Regions from separate parts of the Citrobacter enshiensis genome, predicted to be linked through region 2. Evidence: predicted binding sites of a transcription regulator. Region 2 holds the regulator's gene; each other region holds the start of a gene.
The links. The regulator PurR, encoded in region 2, represses purine synthesis genes. The targets are predictions, from matches to a motif close to CANGCAAACGTTTGCNTG.
Positions count from the first base shown of each region.

Region 1: a site for PurR is predicted at 2,028-2,045, ahead of gcvT (glycine cleavage system aminomethyltransferase GcvT). Genes of this name have one in related genera too.
Region 3: a site for PurR is predicted at 2,545-2,562, ahead of cvpA (colicin V production protein). Genes of this name have one in related genera too.

Region 1 is NZ_CP119862.1:794,543-799,172, reverse strand. It holds gene gcvP (aminomethyl-transferring glycine dehydrogenase) at 1-250, opposite strand, end outside; gene gcvH (glycine cleavage system protein GcvH) at 429-818, opposite strand; gene gcvT (glycine cleavage system aminomethyltransferase GcvT) at 844-1,938, opposite strand; gene P2W74_RS23780 (hypothetical protein) at 2,230-2,313, shown strand; gene ubiI (FAD-dependent 2-octaprenylphenol hydroxylase) at 2,388-3,590, opposite strand; gene ubiH (2-octaprenyl-6-methoxyphenyl hydroxylase) at 3,712-4,630, opposite strand, start outside.
Region 2 is NZ_CP119862.1:2,617,188-2,621,817, forward strand. It holds gene P2W74_RS12785 (MFS transporter) at 1-1,039, opposite strand, end outside; gene cydH (cytochrome bd-I oxidase subunit CydH) at 1,206-1,295, opposite strand; gene purR (HTH-type transcriptional repressor PurR) at 1,592-2,617, shown strand; gene punR (DNA-binding transcriptional activator PunR) at 2,614-3,546, opposite strand; gene punC (purine nucleoside transporter PunC) at 3,659-4,630, shown strand, end outside.
Region 3 is NZ_CP119862.1:1,496,837-1,501,466, forward strand. It holds gene accD (acetyl-CoA carboxylase, carboxyltransferase subunit beta) at 1-362, shown strand, start outside; gene folC (bifunctional tetrahydrofolate synthase/dihydrofolate synthase) at 432-1,700, shown strand; gene dedD (cell division protein DedD) at 1,690-2,373, shown strand; gene cvpA (colicin V production protein) at 2,618-3,106, shown strand; gene purF (amidophosphoribosyltransferase) at 3,144-4,630, shown strand, end outside.

The DNA of each region.
Region 1 (4,630 bases), 1.8 Mb from region 2:
AAGACGTGAAGCGCTTATTGCGGCTGGCGATAGCTTTGAGTTCTGCCAGCGCAGCATATTCGGTCGCAGCTTCACCCACCTGCGGCGGGGTCGCAAGCTGAATATCTTTCGGCACAATCTGGCCGATCAGCGCGTTTAACGACTCGGCGCCAACGGCATTCAGCATCTCTTGCTGTTGCTCAGCGTCCGGTCCGATGTGGCGTTCAATGAAAGCGCCGCTGTTTTCAAGCTGGCTTAACGTCTGTGTCATGGGCGATGGTTCCTGAAACGTGCAGTGAATCGTAGGTGTCTCTACTTACCTGAATACGCAAAATAATTCGCGTTGCAGGAAGGCGGCAAGTCAGTGAATCCCCAGGAACGTACATAAGTACATGACTGGGGTGAACGAGCGCAGCCAACGCACCTGCAGCGCGAAGTATGAAGCGTATTTACTCGTCTTCTAACAGGGCTTCGTATGCAGTGGCATCCAGCAGCGCGTCGATTTCGCTCGCGTCGTTGGCTTTGATTTTGAAAATCCAGCCACCCGCATACGGTTCGCTGTTGATAAGCTCCGGAGAGTCGCTGAGCACGTCGTTAACGGCCACGATCTCGCCCCCCACCGGTGCATAAATATCAGAGGCCGCTTTGACGGACTCTGCTACCGCGCAATCATCGCCTGCGCTAACGGTAGAGCCGACGTCTGGCAGATCGACAAACACCATGTCGCCCAACAGTTCCTGAGCGTGTTCGGTAATGCCCACGGTGTAAGTACCGTCCGCTTCTTTACGCAGCCATTCGTGTTCTTTGCTGTATTTCAGTTCTGCAGGTACGTTGCTCATCAATCAATCTCCAAAAAAGGATGAATCACGCGACGGCTTTGCCGTTACGCACAAAAATAGGTTTCGTTACTTTTACTGGCATCTCGCGGTTACGGATCTGCACAATCGCCGTTTCACCAATGCCCGCAGGCACACGCGCCAGCGCAATGCTGTAGCCCAGCGTCGGAGAGAAAGTGCCGCTGGTGATAATGCCTTCCTGCGTGTTGCCCTGTGCATCGATAAAGCGAACTGGCAACTCATTACGCAACACGCCTTTTTCCGTCATGATCAGCCCCACCAACTGCTCATGCCCTTTTTCACGCTGCGTTTCCAGCGCTTCACGACCGATAAAATCACGGTCAGTCGGCTCCCAGGCAATGGTCCAGCCCATGTTGGCGGCTAATGGAGAAATGCTCTCGTCCATCTCCTGGCTGTACAGGTTCATGCCAGCCTCCAGACGCAACGTATCACGCGCACCCAGACCACACGGCTTCACGCCAGCTTCCACCAGCGCACGCCAGAAATCTGCCGCCTTTTCATTTGGCATGGCGATTTCATAGCCCGCTTCACCGGTATAGCCGGTTGTCGCAATGAAGAGATCGCCCGCCTGGACGCCAAAGAACGGTTTCATCCCTTCGACTGCGCGACGCTGTTCTTCAGTAAACAACGCGGCTGCTTTCGCCTGCGCGGTTGGCCCCTGCACGGCGATCAACGACAGATCGTCACGGACGGTAATGTCGATGGCATACGGTTCGGCGTGTTGGGAAATCCAGGAGAGGTCTTTTTCGCGGGTGGCGGAGTTAACAACGAGGCGGAAGAAATCTTCAGTGAAGTAGTAGACGATAAGGTCATCTATTACGCCGCCTGAGGCATTAAGCATACCGGAGTAGAGGGCTTTCCCGGTCTTCGTTAGCTTTGCCACGTCATTTGCCAGCAGATAACGCAAAAACTCCCGGGTGCGGCTGCCTCGCAGATCGACAATCGTCATATGCGAAACATCAAACATACCGGCATCGGTGCGCACAGCATGATGCTCATCGAGCTGGGAACCGTAATGCAGCGGCATCATCCAGCCATGGAAATCGACCATCCGGGCGCCACATAACGTGTGTTGTTCGTACAAAGGAGTCTGTTGAGCCATCTTTTCCTCGTTGAATAAGCAGGGCTTGCAACCATTTCGTGATGAAATTTACGCCACGAAACCCGTCATCGAAGCCACGTCATGGCCTCAACGCAAACGTTCTCTTTTCCATTGAACTTACCACCGAAACTGACGCTTAACCATAAGGTAAAATTAACTATCACATTAGCTTATGCCAAAAAATGGCAAAGCAGACCACAGAACAAAAAACCAAAAATATAATTAACGAATCCATAACACACAAATCACAGGCACAAAAAACCGATTTAATCGATATTAAATTCTAAAAAAATGTCAAAAATCGAGACGAGCAAAAATCGTGATATAAAAAAATCTAATGCGAAAAACGACGTGGAATTAGATTATTTCAAATGAGGTGAGTCCCCCGGCACGAAGGCCGGGAGAAGAAAGTGTGACGGGTCTCAAACTCTTAGAAGCAGGGGGATTTGTTAACGAAGCCACTCAGGCAAATCATTAAGCCCCATCGCCTGACGGATAAGTTGCGGTTTTACACCAGGGAGGGTATCGGCCAGTTTCAGACCAATATCGCGCAGCAATTTCTTCGCGGGATTCTCCCCAGCAAACAGCTCGCGAAAACCTTGCATACCCGCCAGCATCATGGCGGCACTGTGCTTACGGCTGCGCTCGTAACGACGCAAATACAGATACTGACCGATATCTTTGCCCTGACGCTGCAAACGCTTCAGTTCATCGATAAGTTCCGCAGCATCCATAAAGCCGAGGTTAACCCCCTGCCCCGCCAGCGGATGGATGGTATGGGCGGCATCACCGACCAATGCCAGACGATGGGCGGCAAACTGGCGGGCATAACGCCCCGTCAGCGGGAAGACCTGGCGTTCGCTTTCCACGCGACACAACCCGAGTCGGTTATCAAACGCAATATTCAATGCCCGGTTGAATTCCTCTTCGCTCGCATGTTGCATCCGCTCAGCCTCTTGTGGCGAAAGCGACCAGACAATAGAGCAAAGATGCGGGTCGACGAGGGGCAAAAACGCGAGAATACCTTCGCCATGAAACGCCTGGCGAGCAACGGCATCGTGCGCCTCTTCGGTACGAATGGTAGCGACCAGCGCATGATGGCGATAGTCCCAGAAAGTCAGCGGAATATCGGCTTTGCTACGCAGCCAGGAGTTCGCGCCGTCCGCCCCAACCACCAGGCGAGCGGTTAACATCGTGCCGTCTTTCAGGGTCAGAAACGTTTCATTTTCCCCCCAGGCCACCTGCTGCAGTTCTGCGGGAGCCATCAGCGTAACATCCGAGGATTTCTGCGCTTTTTGCCACAGGGCATAGTGGATCACCGTGTTTTCAACAATGTGCCCAAGATGACTGTAGCCCATACTTTTATCATCGAACGCAATGCGTCCAAAGCTGTCTTTGTCCCAGACTTCCATGCCGTGATAGCAACTGGCCCGACGGGCAACAATATCTGACCACACGCCGAGACGCGTGAGCAATTTTTCGCTGGCGGCATTAATGGCCGACACGCGAAGCGCCGGTGGAGCATCATTCGCCAGTGGCTGAGGGACATGCTGTTCCAGCACGGCGACACGTAAGCCGCTACCCTGTAAGCCGCAGGCGACGGCCAGACCTACCATGCCTCCACCCACAATAGCTACATCAACACTTTGCACTGTTTGCTCCTCGAAACCAAAACCTGTAATCCGTAGGCCTGATAAGCGTAGCGCCATCAGGCATTTGTGCGGGTAACCCTGCCGGATGGCGGCTTCGCCTTATCCGGCCTACAGGTCATATTTAACGCGCGACCCAACCCAGGGTGCGCTGCGCCAGCACATCGCGTGCCGGTGTCAATAATTCCATTGCCATCAATCCGACATTGCGCCCGACAACCAGCGGCGTCCAGTGATTAGCAAACAGATGAACCAGACTGTTCGTCACGCCAATCGTTGTTTCACGGTCTGCCTGTCGACGCTGTTGATAACGCGACAGCACGCGATATTCGCCGACGTCTTCGTCGGCTTGCCATGCCTGGGTCAGCGTTTCGGCAAGGCTCATCACATCACGTAATCCAAGATTAAAACCTTGTCCTGCGATAGGATGCAGTGTCTGCGCGGCATTCCCCACCAGCACGGTACGATGGGTGACGGCTTTGACCGCCGTCGTCAGCGAAAGCGGATAGGCGCTGCGTTTTCCCGCCTGGGTAATACGCCCCAGTCGCCAGCCAAATGCGCTCTGCAATTCACGGCAAAACTGTTCATCAGACCAGGCCATCACCTCATCACGCCGCTCAAGCGGATGGCACCACACCAGTGAGCAACGCTCCCCGGACATTGGCAACATCGCCAGTGGACCATGTTGGGTAAAGCGCTCAAACGCACGCCCCTCATGGGGCACAGAAACAGCCACGTTGGCGATCACCGCTAACTGTTCGTATGGCGTTTGCTGCCAGTCCACACCGCAGGCCGTTGCCAGCGCAGAACGCGTACCATCAGCCGCAACCAGAACGTCGCCGGTAATCACATCACCGTTTTCCAGCGTAACATTGACCTGCTCCTGCGTGCGCGAAACCGTGGCGACGCGAGCGGGGCAATGTAGCGTCACGCCCGGTGCTTTGCGCAACAGTCCGAACAAGCGCTGACCGACATCGTGCAACTCAACGACCTGTCCTAACGCCGCAATACGATAATCCTGCGCATCCAGAGTCACAAAACCG
Region 2 (4,630 bases):
CCCCGCCTGCCGCCGCGCCTAACGCATTGCCAAGGTTAAAGGCCCCGATATTCACCGACGAGGACAACCCCGGCGCTTCACTGGCAACACGCATCACGCGCATCTGCAAAGGCGGAACGACGGCAAATGTCGCCGCCCCCCACACCACCATACTGAACGCAGCGCCCAGATCATTGCGTGCAAGGAAAGGAATGGCCAGCATGATAACCACCAGCAGCAGTAAGAAACCTTTCAGAGTACCGTTGACGGATCGATCGGCCAGTTTGCCGCCTAAATAGTTGCCGATCGAGAATCCAACGCCGATCAGCACTAACATCGCGGTCACGAAGGCCGGCGTGGCATGAGCGATGTTTTGCAGAACGGGTGAAATATAGGTGTAGAGGGTAAACATGGCCCCTGCGCCCAGTACGGTGGTGAGCAGTGCAGAAAGCACCTGCGGGCGTAACAAGACAGCCAGTTCTTTACGCACGTCCGGCCGTTCCCCTGCACCGCCTTTCGGCAGAGAGAAGAACAAACTGAGCATGGCAATCACACCCAGCCCTGCGGTCGCTAAAAAGGACATCCGCCAGCCAATGGTTTCCCCAAGCCATGTGGCAGCAGGCACGCCGCCAATGTTCGCAATGGTTAACCCCATAAACATTGTCGCCACGGCGCTGGCCTGCTTATGTTTTGGCACCACACTTGCCGCCACGACCGAACCCAACCCGAAAAAGGCACCGTGATTAAGGCTGGTCAAAATGCGCGATAACATTAAGGTGGTGTAATCCGGCGCAATGGCCGACAGGACGTTGCCCAGCGTAAAAATGGCCATCAGAAAAATCAGCGCATTACGACGAGCGCGGTGCGACAGCAACAGGGTCATTAACGGCGCGCCCACCATCACCCCCACCGCATAAGCGCTGATGAGCATCCCGGCGGCGGGAATGGAGACGTTCACGCCATGAGCAATGACGGGCAACAGGCCCATCGGAGAGAATTCCGTGGTCCCAATACCGAATGCGCCAATCGCAAGCGCCAGTAAGGGGTAATTAATTTTCATACATCGACTCCGCTGCACCGTGCCGCGAAGCGACACCCGATAAGAGCCAAAAGCATGACATCAATCACAAAAAGAATAAAGTTAACAGAATGGCAAAAGACTTTTGCCGATTTAGTAACAATGAAGGGGCAACGAAATGAGGGAGAGCACGCTCCCTCACGGTAAATCAGTGCAGTGCTGCGGTCAGACCACCCGCTACGATCAGACCCAGAACAATAAGAGTGGTTATTAACGAAAACTTCAGATCGGTGCTCATCAAATTTGCTCCTTTTTATTTCCACACAAAAAGTGATATTGCGCATTTTTACACACTTGGATGTAAAAATCTCCCAGGATTTATATTGATAACCACTTTTAACTCTTCCCCTTTTCGTCAAGATCAGACAAAATTCCACGCTTACTTGATTAGCGTACCGGCCATTGACCCCCTCCTGACGTTTCGTGTCGTTTTCCCGGCGTGCCGCAACCCTGATGTTGCGATAAGGGTGTGTAAAGGCAAACGTTTACCTACAGTATTTTCAGGAGTTTGGATATGGTCTGGAGTGAAATGTAATGGCAACAATTAAAGATGTAGCGAAGCGAGCAAACGTTTCCACTACAACCGTATCACATGTAATTAACAAAACGCGTTTTGTCGCAGAAGAGACACGTAATGCCGTCTGGGCTGCCATCAAAGAACTGCACTACTCCCCGAGTGCGGTCGCCCGCAGCCTGAAGGTGAACCACACCAAATCTATCGGCCTGCTGGCAACCAGCAGTGAAGCCGCTTATTTTGCTGAGATTATTGAAGCCGTTGAGAAGAACTGCTTCCAGAAAGGCTATACCCTGATCCTTGGCAATGCCTGGAATAATCTCGAAAAACAGCGGGCCTATCTTTCCATGATGGCGCAAAAGCGTGTGGATGGCCTGCTGGTCATGTGTTCGGAATATCCGGAGTCTCTGCTTTCCATGCTTGAAGAGTATCGCCATATTCCGATGGTGGTGATGGATTGGGGCGAAGCGAAAGCCGACTTTACCGATACGGTCATTGATAACGCTTTCGAAGGCGGTTATATGGCCGGTCGTTATCTGGTGGAGCGCGGTCATCGTGAAATCGGCGCCATTCCCGGCCCGATGGAGCGCAACACCGGCGCTGGCCGCCTGGCGGGCTTTATGAAGGCGATGGACGAAGCACTGATAAAAGTCCCGGAAGACTGGATTGTGCAGGGCGATTTTGAACCCGAGTCAGGTTATCGTGCAATGCAGCAGATCCTCTCTCAGTCCCATCGCCCGACCGCGGTATTTTGCGGTGGCGACATCATGGCAATGGGGGCGCTCTGTGCTGCCGATGAAATGGGCTTGCGGGTACCGCAGGATATTTCGGTGATCGGTTATGACAATGTGCGTAACGCGCGCTATTTCACACCCGCACTGACCACCATTCACCAGCCTAAAGACTCACTTGGCGAAACGGCCTTTAATATGCTGTTAGACCGTATCGTGAATAAGCGTGAAGAGTCGCAGTCCATTGAAGTCCATCCGCGCCTGATCGAACGTCGTTCGGTTGCTGATGGTCCGTTCCGCGACTATCGTCGTTAAGCCTCCTCTGCGGGAACCTCTTCAGGTTCTCGCAGCCACTCTTTGTTCAGCGTTTCACTGTCGCCTAAATACTCCAGCAACCAGGCTAAGGCGGGCGACGTATCATTTTGCTGCCAGGTCAGGCAACATGCCGCATCCGGGAACGGATTCTCCAGGGTTAACGCAACCCATTTGCCACTGTCGAGCCACGGTTTTGCAAAATGCGTGGGCACCATACCGACGCATAACCCGGCGGAAAGACAGGTTGCTGACGACTCCCAATCCGGTACGATCACGCGCTTTTGGTTGTCCAGCAGCCAGGTTATGCGTTTAGGCAGTGTCCGTGACGTGTCTTCACGGACCAGCGACGGCCAGTTGCGCAACGTATCATCACTCAAGGGACCGGGCATCGCCGCCAGGGGATGATGACTTGCCACCACGCAGCTCCAGCTCAACATTCCCATATCGCGAAAGGTATAGCGCCCCCCTACGGGGATCGCCTGCGTCGCACCAATAGCCAGTTCCACGCGTCCGTCGGAAAGCGCATCCCAGACGCCGTTGAACACCTCCTGAGAAACGACCAGCTCAACGTCATCAAAGTGGCGGTAGAAATCGACAATCATCTGCCGGGTGCGTTCTGGCCGCACAATATTGTCTACCGCGATAGGCAGTTGCCCTCGCCAACCGTTCGCAATCTGTTGGCACTGCTGGCGGGTGATCTGCATTTTTTTGATAACAGAGCGGCCTTCTTTTAAAAACCAGGCACCGGCAGGCGTCAATTCCACATCCCGATGGCGTCGTTCAAACAAGGGCACCGCCAGCCACTCTTCCAGTTGACGTACGGTGTAGCTCACTGCAGAAGGCACGCGATGCAGCTCCTGGGCGGCGGAACTGAAGCTGCCATTGCGCGCGACAGCATCAACAACTTCAAGGGAATATTCTGACCACATATTCTGCCTACAAAAAATTTGAATTCAGTAGACAAATATTAGCGTTTCACAACGGGAATTTCACTCCCTACACTCTGCGGCAATGTCTTACTGATAAAAAAGAGAATGTAATATGCAACCGGGAAAAGGTTTTTTAGTCTGGCTGGCGGGTCTCAGCGTACTGGGTTTTCTGGCAACAGATATGTACTTACCTGCATTTGCTGCAATTCAGGCCGATTTGCAAACACCGGCCTCTGCCGTCAGCGCCAGTCTGAGCCTGTTCTTAGCCGGATTCGCCATCGCACAACTCGCCTGGGGTCCGCTGTCCGATCGCTACGGTCGTAAGCCCATATTATTGGTCGGCTTGTCGATCTTCGCCCTGGGAAGTCTGGGTATGCTGTGGGTAGAAAGTGCAACGGGCTTGCTGGTTCTGCGCTTTATCCAGGCCATTGGCGTGTGTGCTGCTGCGGTTGTCTGGCAGGCACTGGTGACGGATTACTACCCGTCGCAAAAAGTTAACCGTATTTTTGCCACCATCATGCCATTGGTCGGGTTGTCGCCTGCGCTTGCGCCGCTGTTAGGTAGCTGGATCCTCGCGCATTTTTCCTGGCAGGCCATTTTCGCCACGCTGTTTGTGATTACGCTGATCCTGATGTTGCCCGCCCTGCGTTTAAAACCCACCGCAAAAGCACGTGACGATAGCCAGGATAAACTGACGTTCACCACCCTGCTGCGTTCGAAAGCCTATCGCGGGAACGTGCTGATTTACGCTGCCTGTTCCGCAAGCTTCTTCGCATGGTTAACCGGTTCGCCGTTCATCCTTAACGAAATGGGTTATAGCCCCGCAGTGATTGGTCTCAGTTATGTTCCGCAAACCATCGCCTTCCTGATCGGTGGCTACGGTTGCCGTGCGGCGTTACAAAAATGGCAGGGACAACAACTGTTACCCTGGTTATTGGTCATCTTCGCATTGAGCGTCATCGCCACCTGGGCGACCAGTTTTATTCACCATGTCTCGCTGACCGAAATTCTGATCCCCTTCTGTGTCATGGCTATTGCCAACGGCGCGATCTACCCTATTGTTGTGGCTCAGGCATTGCGTCCA
Region 3 (4,630 bases), 1.1 Mb from region 2:
CGAAAATGCAGGAACGCGGATTACCGTATATCTCCGTACTGACCGATCCAACGATGGGTGGCGTATCCGCAAGCTTCGCGATGTTGGGCGATCTCAATATTGCGGAACCGAAAGCGCTGATCGGCTTCGCTGGCCCACGCGTTATCGAGCAAACCGTACGTGAGAAGCTGCCGCCGGGATTCCAGCGCAGTGAGTTCCTGATTGAAAAAGGCGCTATCGATATGATCGTCCGCCGTCCGGAAATGCGCCTGAAACTGGCAAGCGTTCTGGCGAAGCTGATGAACCTCCCAGCGCCGGATCCAGATGAACCGCGCGAGGGTGTGGTGGTACCGCCGGTACCGGATCAGGAAGCAGAGGCCTGATAACTGAAAAGGGCAGGGCCATCGGCGCTGCCCTTTTTCTTTTCTCACCGTAGCGAATTTACATAAATCATGGACAATAAACGAATCCCTAAAGCCGCGTCGCCCCTGGCCTCGTGGCTTTCTTATCTGGAAAACCTGCACAGTAAAACCATCGAGCTGGGCCTTGAGCGTGTAAGTCAGGTTGCGGCCCGTCTCGGTGTTCTTAAGCCCGCCCCGTTTGTCTTTACGGTGGCCGGAACGAACGGTAAGGGCACGACCTGCCGCACGCTGGAATCCGTGCTGATGGCGGCGGGCTATAAAGTGGGTGTCTACAGTTCCCCACATCTGGTGCGCTACACTGAACGTGTGCGGGTGCAGGGGCAGGAATTACCCGAGTCTGCGCATACCGCGTCGTTTGCAGAAATCGAAGAATCTCGCGGTGATATTTCGCTAACCTATTTTGAGTACGGCACGCTTTCTGCGCTGTGGCTGTTTAAACAGGCGCAGCTTGATGTGGTGATTCTGGAGGTGGGGCTAGGCGGTCGTCTGGATGCCACCAATATTGTGGATGCAGATGTCTCTGTCGTGACCAGCATCGCGCTGGATCATACTGACTGGCTGGGACCGGATCGTGAAAGCATCGGCCGCGAGAAAGCGGGGATCTTTCGTGCGGAAAAACCGGCCATTGTTGGCGAACCTGAAATGCCTTACACCATCGCCGATGTTGCGCAGGAAACCGGAGCGCTGTTACGTCGTCGGGGTGTGGACTGGCATTTTGAGGTGTCAGGTGATAGCTGGTCGTTTACCGACAGCAACGGCACGGTGACGGATTTACCCTTGCCGCAGGTGCCACAACCTAATGCTGCCACCGCGCTGGCCGCGCTACGCGCCAGTGCACTGAACGTCAGTGAAAAAGCGATTCGCGAAGGGATTGCTCAGGCTATTTTGCCGGGGCGTTTTCAGATTTTGCGCGAATCGCCCCGTGTTATTCTTGATGTTGCCCATAATCCTCATGCGGCGGAATATCTTACCGGGCGCATGAAAATGTTGCCGAAAAGCGGGCGAGTGCTTGCTGTTATCGGTATGCTACATGATAAAGATATTGCAGGGACATTGGCCTGGTTGAAAAGCGTGGTCGATGACTGGTATTGCGCGCCGTTGGAAGGGCCGCGAGGTGCGACGGCGGAGCAATTGCTGGAACATCTGGGGAGCGGTAACGCCTATGACAGCGTTGCTCTGGCATGGCATGCGGCAATGGCGGACGCAAAACCAGAGGATACCGTGCTGGTGTGTGGATCGTTTCACACTGTCGCACATGTCATGGAAGTGATTGACGCGGGGAGAAACGGTGGCAAGTAAATTTCAGAATCGTTTAGTCGGCACCATTGTGCTGGTCGCGCTTGGGGTGATCGTGCTTCCTGGGCTGCTTGACGGGCAGAAAAAACATTATCAGGATGAGTTTGCCGCGATCCCGCTGGTACCGAAACCTGGTGACCGTGATGAGCCGGATATGATGCCTGCAGCGACGCAGGCGCTACCGACCCAGCCGCCTGAAGGCGCGGCGGAAGAGGTCAGGGCAGGGGACGCGGCTGCGCCATCCCTCGATCCGTCTCGTCTGGCGTTGAACAATACCGCCGATCTCGATCCGGTTCCTGTGCCTGTCGAACAACCCAAACCAAAACCGGTTGAAAAGCCGAAGCCGCAACCGCCGCGTGAACAACCGGTAGCGGTGACGCCGACGCCGCCTCCTGCGCCGAAACCGGTTGTCGAGGAAAAACCGGCACCGACCGGTAAAGCCTGGGTTGTACAGCTGGGCGCATTGAAAAATGCTGATAAGGTCAATGAGATAGTCGGTAAACTTCGTGGCGCGGGATTCCGGGTATATACTTCCCCCTCAACGCCAGTACAGGGTAAAATAACCCGTATTCTCGTTGGACCTGATGCTTCAAGAGACAAGTTGAAAAGTTCACTGGGTGAGCTTCAGCAGATCTCCGGTTTAAGTGGGGTAGTGATGGGTTACAGCCCGAATTAAGTGAAGTCGTTGCCTGATGGCGCTGCGCTTATCAGGCCTACGGCCCGACACTTCTGTAGGTCGGATAAGGTGTTTACACCGCCATCCGACACTGCCCATTGAGGCAAAAAGTACGATGGCGTTGAAGATTTTTTCAGCGCCATTTTTATTTACGCGTGGAAAGGAAATCCCTACGCAAACGTTTTCTTTTTCTGTTAGAATGCGCCCCGAACAGGACGACAGGGCGTAAAATCGTGGGACATGTATGGTCTGGATTGATTACGCCATTATCGCGGTGATTGGTTTTTCCTGTCTGGTTAGCCTGATCCGTGGCTTTGTTCGTGAAGCTTTATCGTTGGTGACATGGGGTTGTGCTTTCTTTGTCGCCAGCCATTACTACACTTACCTGTCTGTCTGGTTTACGGGCTTTGATGACGAACTGGTTCGAAATGGGATTGCTATCGCGATACTGTTTATCGCGACGCTTATCGTCGGCGCTATCGTCAATTTTGTGATAGGTCAGCTGGTCGAGAAAACCGGTCTGTCGGGAACTGACAGGGTATTGGGGATCTGTTTCGGGGCTCTGCGAGGAGCGTTAATAGTCGCCGCCATTCTGTTCTTTCTCGATACCTTTACAGGCCTGTCGAAAAGTGAAGACTGGAGTAAGTCGCAGCTTATCCCACAGTTCAGTTTCATCATCAGATGGTTCTTTGACTATCTGCAAAGCTCGTCAAGTTTCTTGCCCAGAACATAACTGAGTTCTGAGATGTGGCTTAACGAGGAAAAGACGTATGTGCGGTATTGTCGGTATCGCCGGTGTTATGCCGGTCAACCAGTCGATTTATGACGCGTTAACGGTGCTCCAGCATCGTGGTCAGGATGCCGCAGGCATCATCACCATCGATGCGAACAACTGCTTCCGCCTGCGCAAGGCGAATGGCTTAGTGAGCGATATTTTCGAAGCTCGCCACATGTTGCGTTTACAAGGCAATATGGGCATCGGTCATGTGCGTTACCCTACGGCTGGCAGTTCCAGCGCCTCCGAAGCTCAACCTTTTTACGTCAACTCACCGTATGGTATTACGCTTGCCCATAATGGCAATCTGACCAATGCGCATGAGTTGCGTAAAAAGCTGTTTGAAGAAAAACGCCGCCACATCAACACCACGTCAGATTCTGAAATTCTGCTCAATGTGTTCGCCAGCGAACTGGATAACTTCCGCCATTATCCGCTGGAAGCCGACAATATTTTTGCCGCCATCGCGGCGACTAACCGTCAGATCCGCGGCGCGTATGCGTGCGTGGCGATGATTATCGGTCATGGCATGGTCGCGTTCCGCGATCCTAATGGCATTCGCCCGTTAGTGCTGGGCAAACGTGATATTGGCGATGGTCGTACCGAGTATATGGTCGCTTCCGAAAGCGTTGCCCTTGATACTCTGGGTTATGAGTTCCTGCGCGATGTAGCACCTGGCGAAGCGGTGTATATCACCGAAAAAGGCCAGTTGTTTACCCGTCAGTGTGCTGATAATCCGGTCAGCAATCCTTGCCTGTTCGAGTACGTTTACTTTGCGCGCCCTGACTCCTTTATCGATAAGATTTCCGTCTACAGCGCCCGCGTGAATATGGGCACCAAACTGGGAGAGAAAATTGCCCGTGAATGGGAAGATCTGGATATCGACGTGGTCATTCCGATTCCGGAAACCTCGTGTGATATCGCGCTGGAAATCGCGCGCATTCTGGGTAAACCGTACCGCCAGGGGTTTGTGAAAAACCGCTATGTAGGCCGTACCTTTATCATGCCGGGCCAGCAGCTGCGCCGTAAATCAGTGCGCCGTAAGCTGAACGCCAATCGCGCGGAATTCCGCGATAAAAACGTCCTGCTGGTGGATGACTCTATCGTGCGCGGGACAACCTCCGAGCAGATTATTGAGATGGCCCGTGAAGCCGGGGCGAAGAAGGTTTATCTCGCTTCTGCTGCGCCGGAGGTTCGCTTCCCGAATGTCTACGGTATTGATATGCCGACGGCGACGGAGCTTATCGCGCATGGTCGTGAAGTCGACGAAATCCGCCAGATCATCGGGGCGGATGGGCTCATCTTCCAGGATCTGAACGATCTGATCGAAGCCGTACGTGCCGAGAACCCGGATATTCAACAGTTTGAATGTTCAGTGTTTAATGGCGTGTATGTGACGAAAGATGTTGACCAGCAGTACCTCGATTTCCTGGATACCCTGCGTAATGACGACGCCAAAGCGGTACAACGTCAGAACGAAGT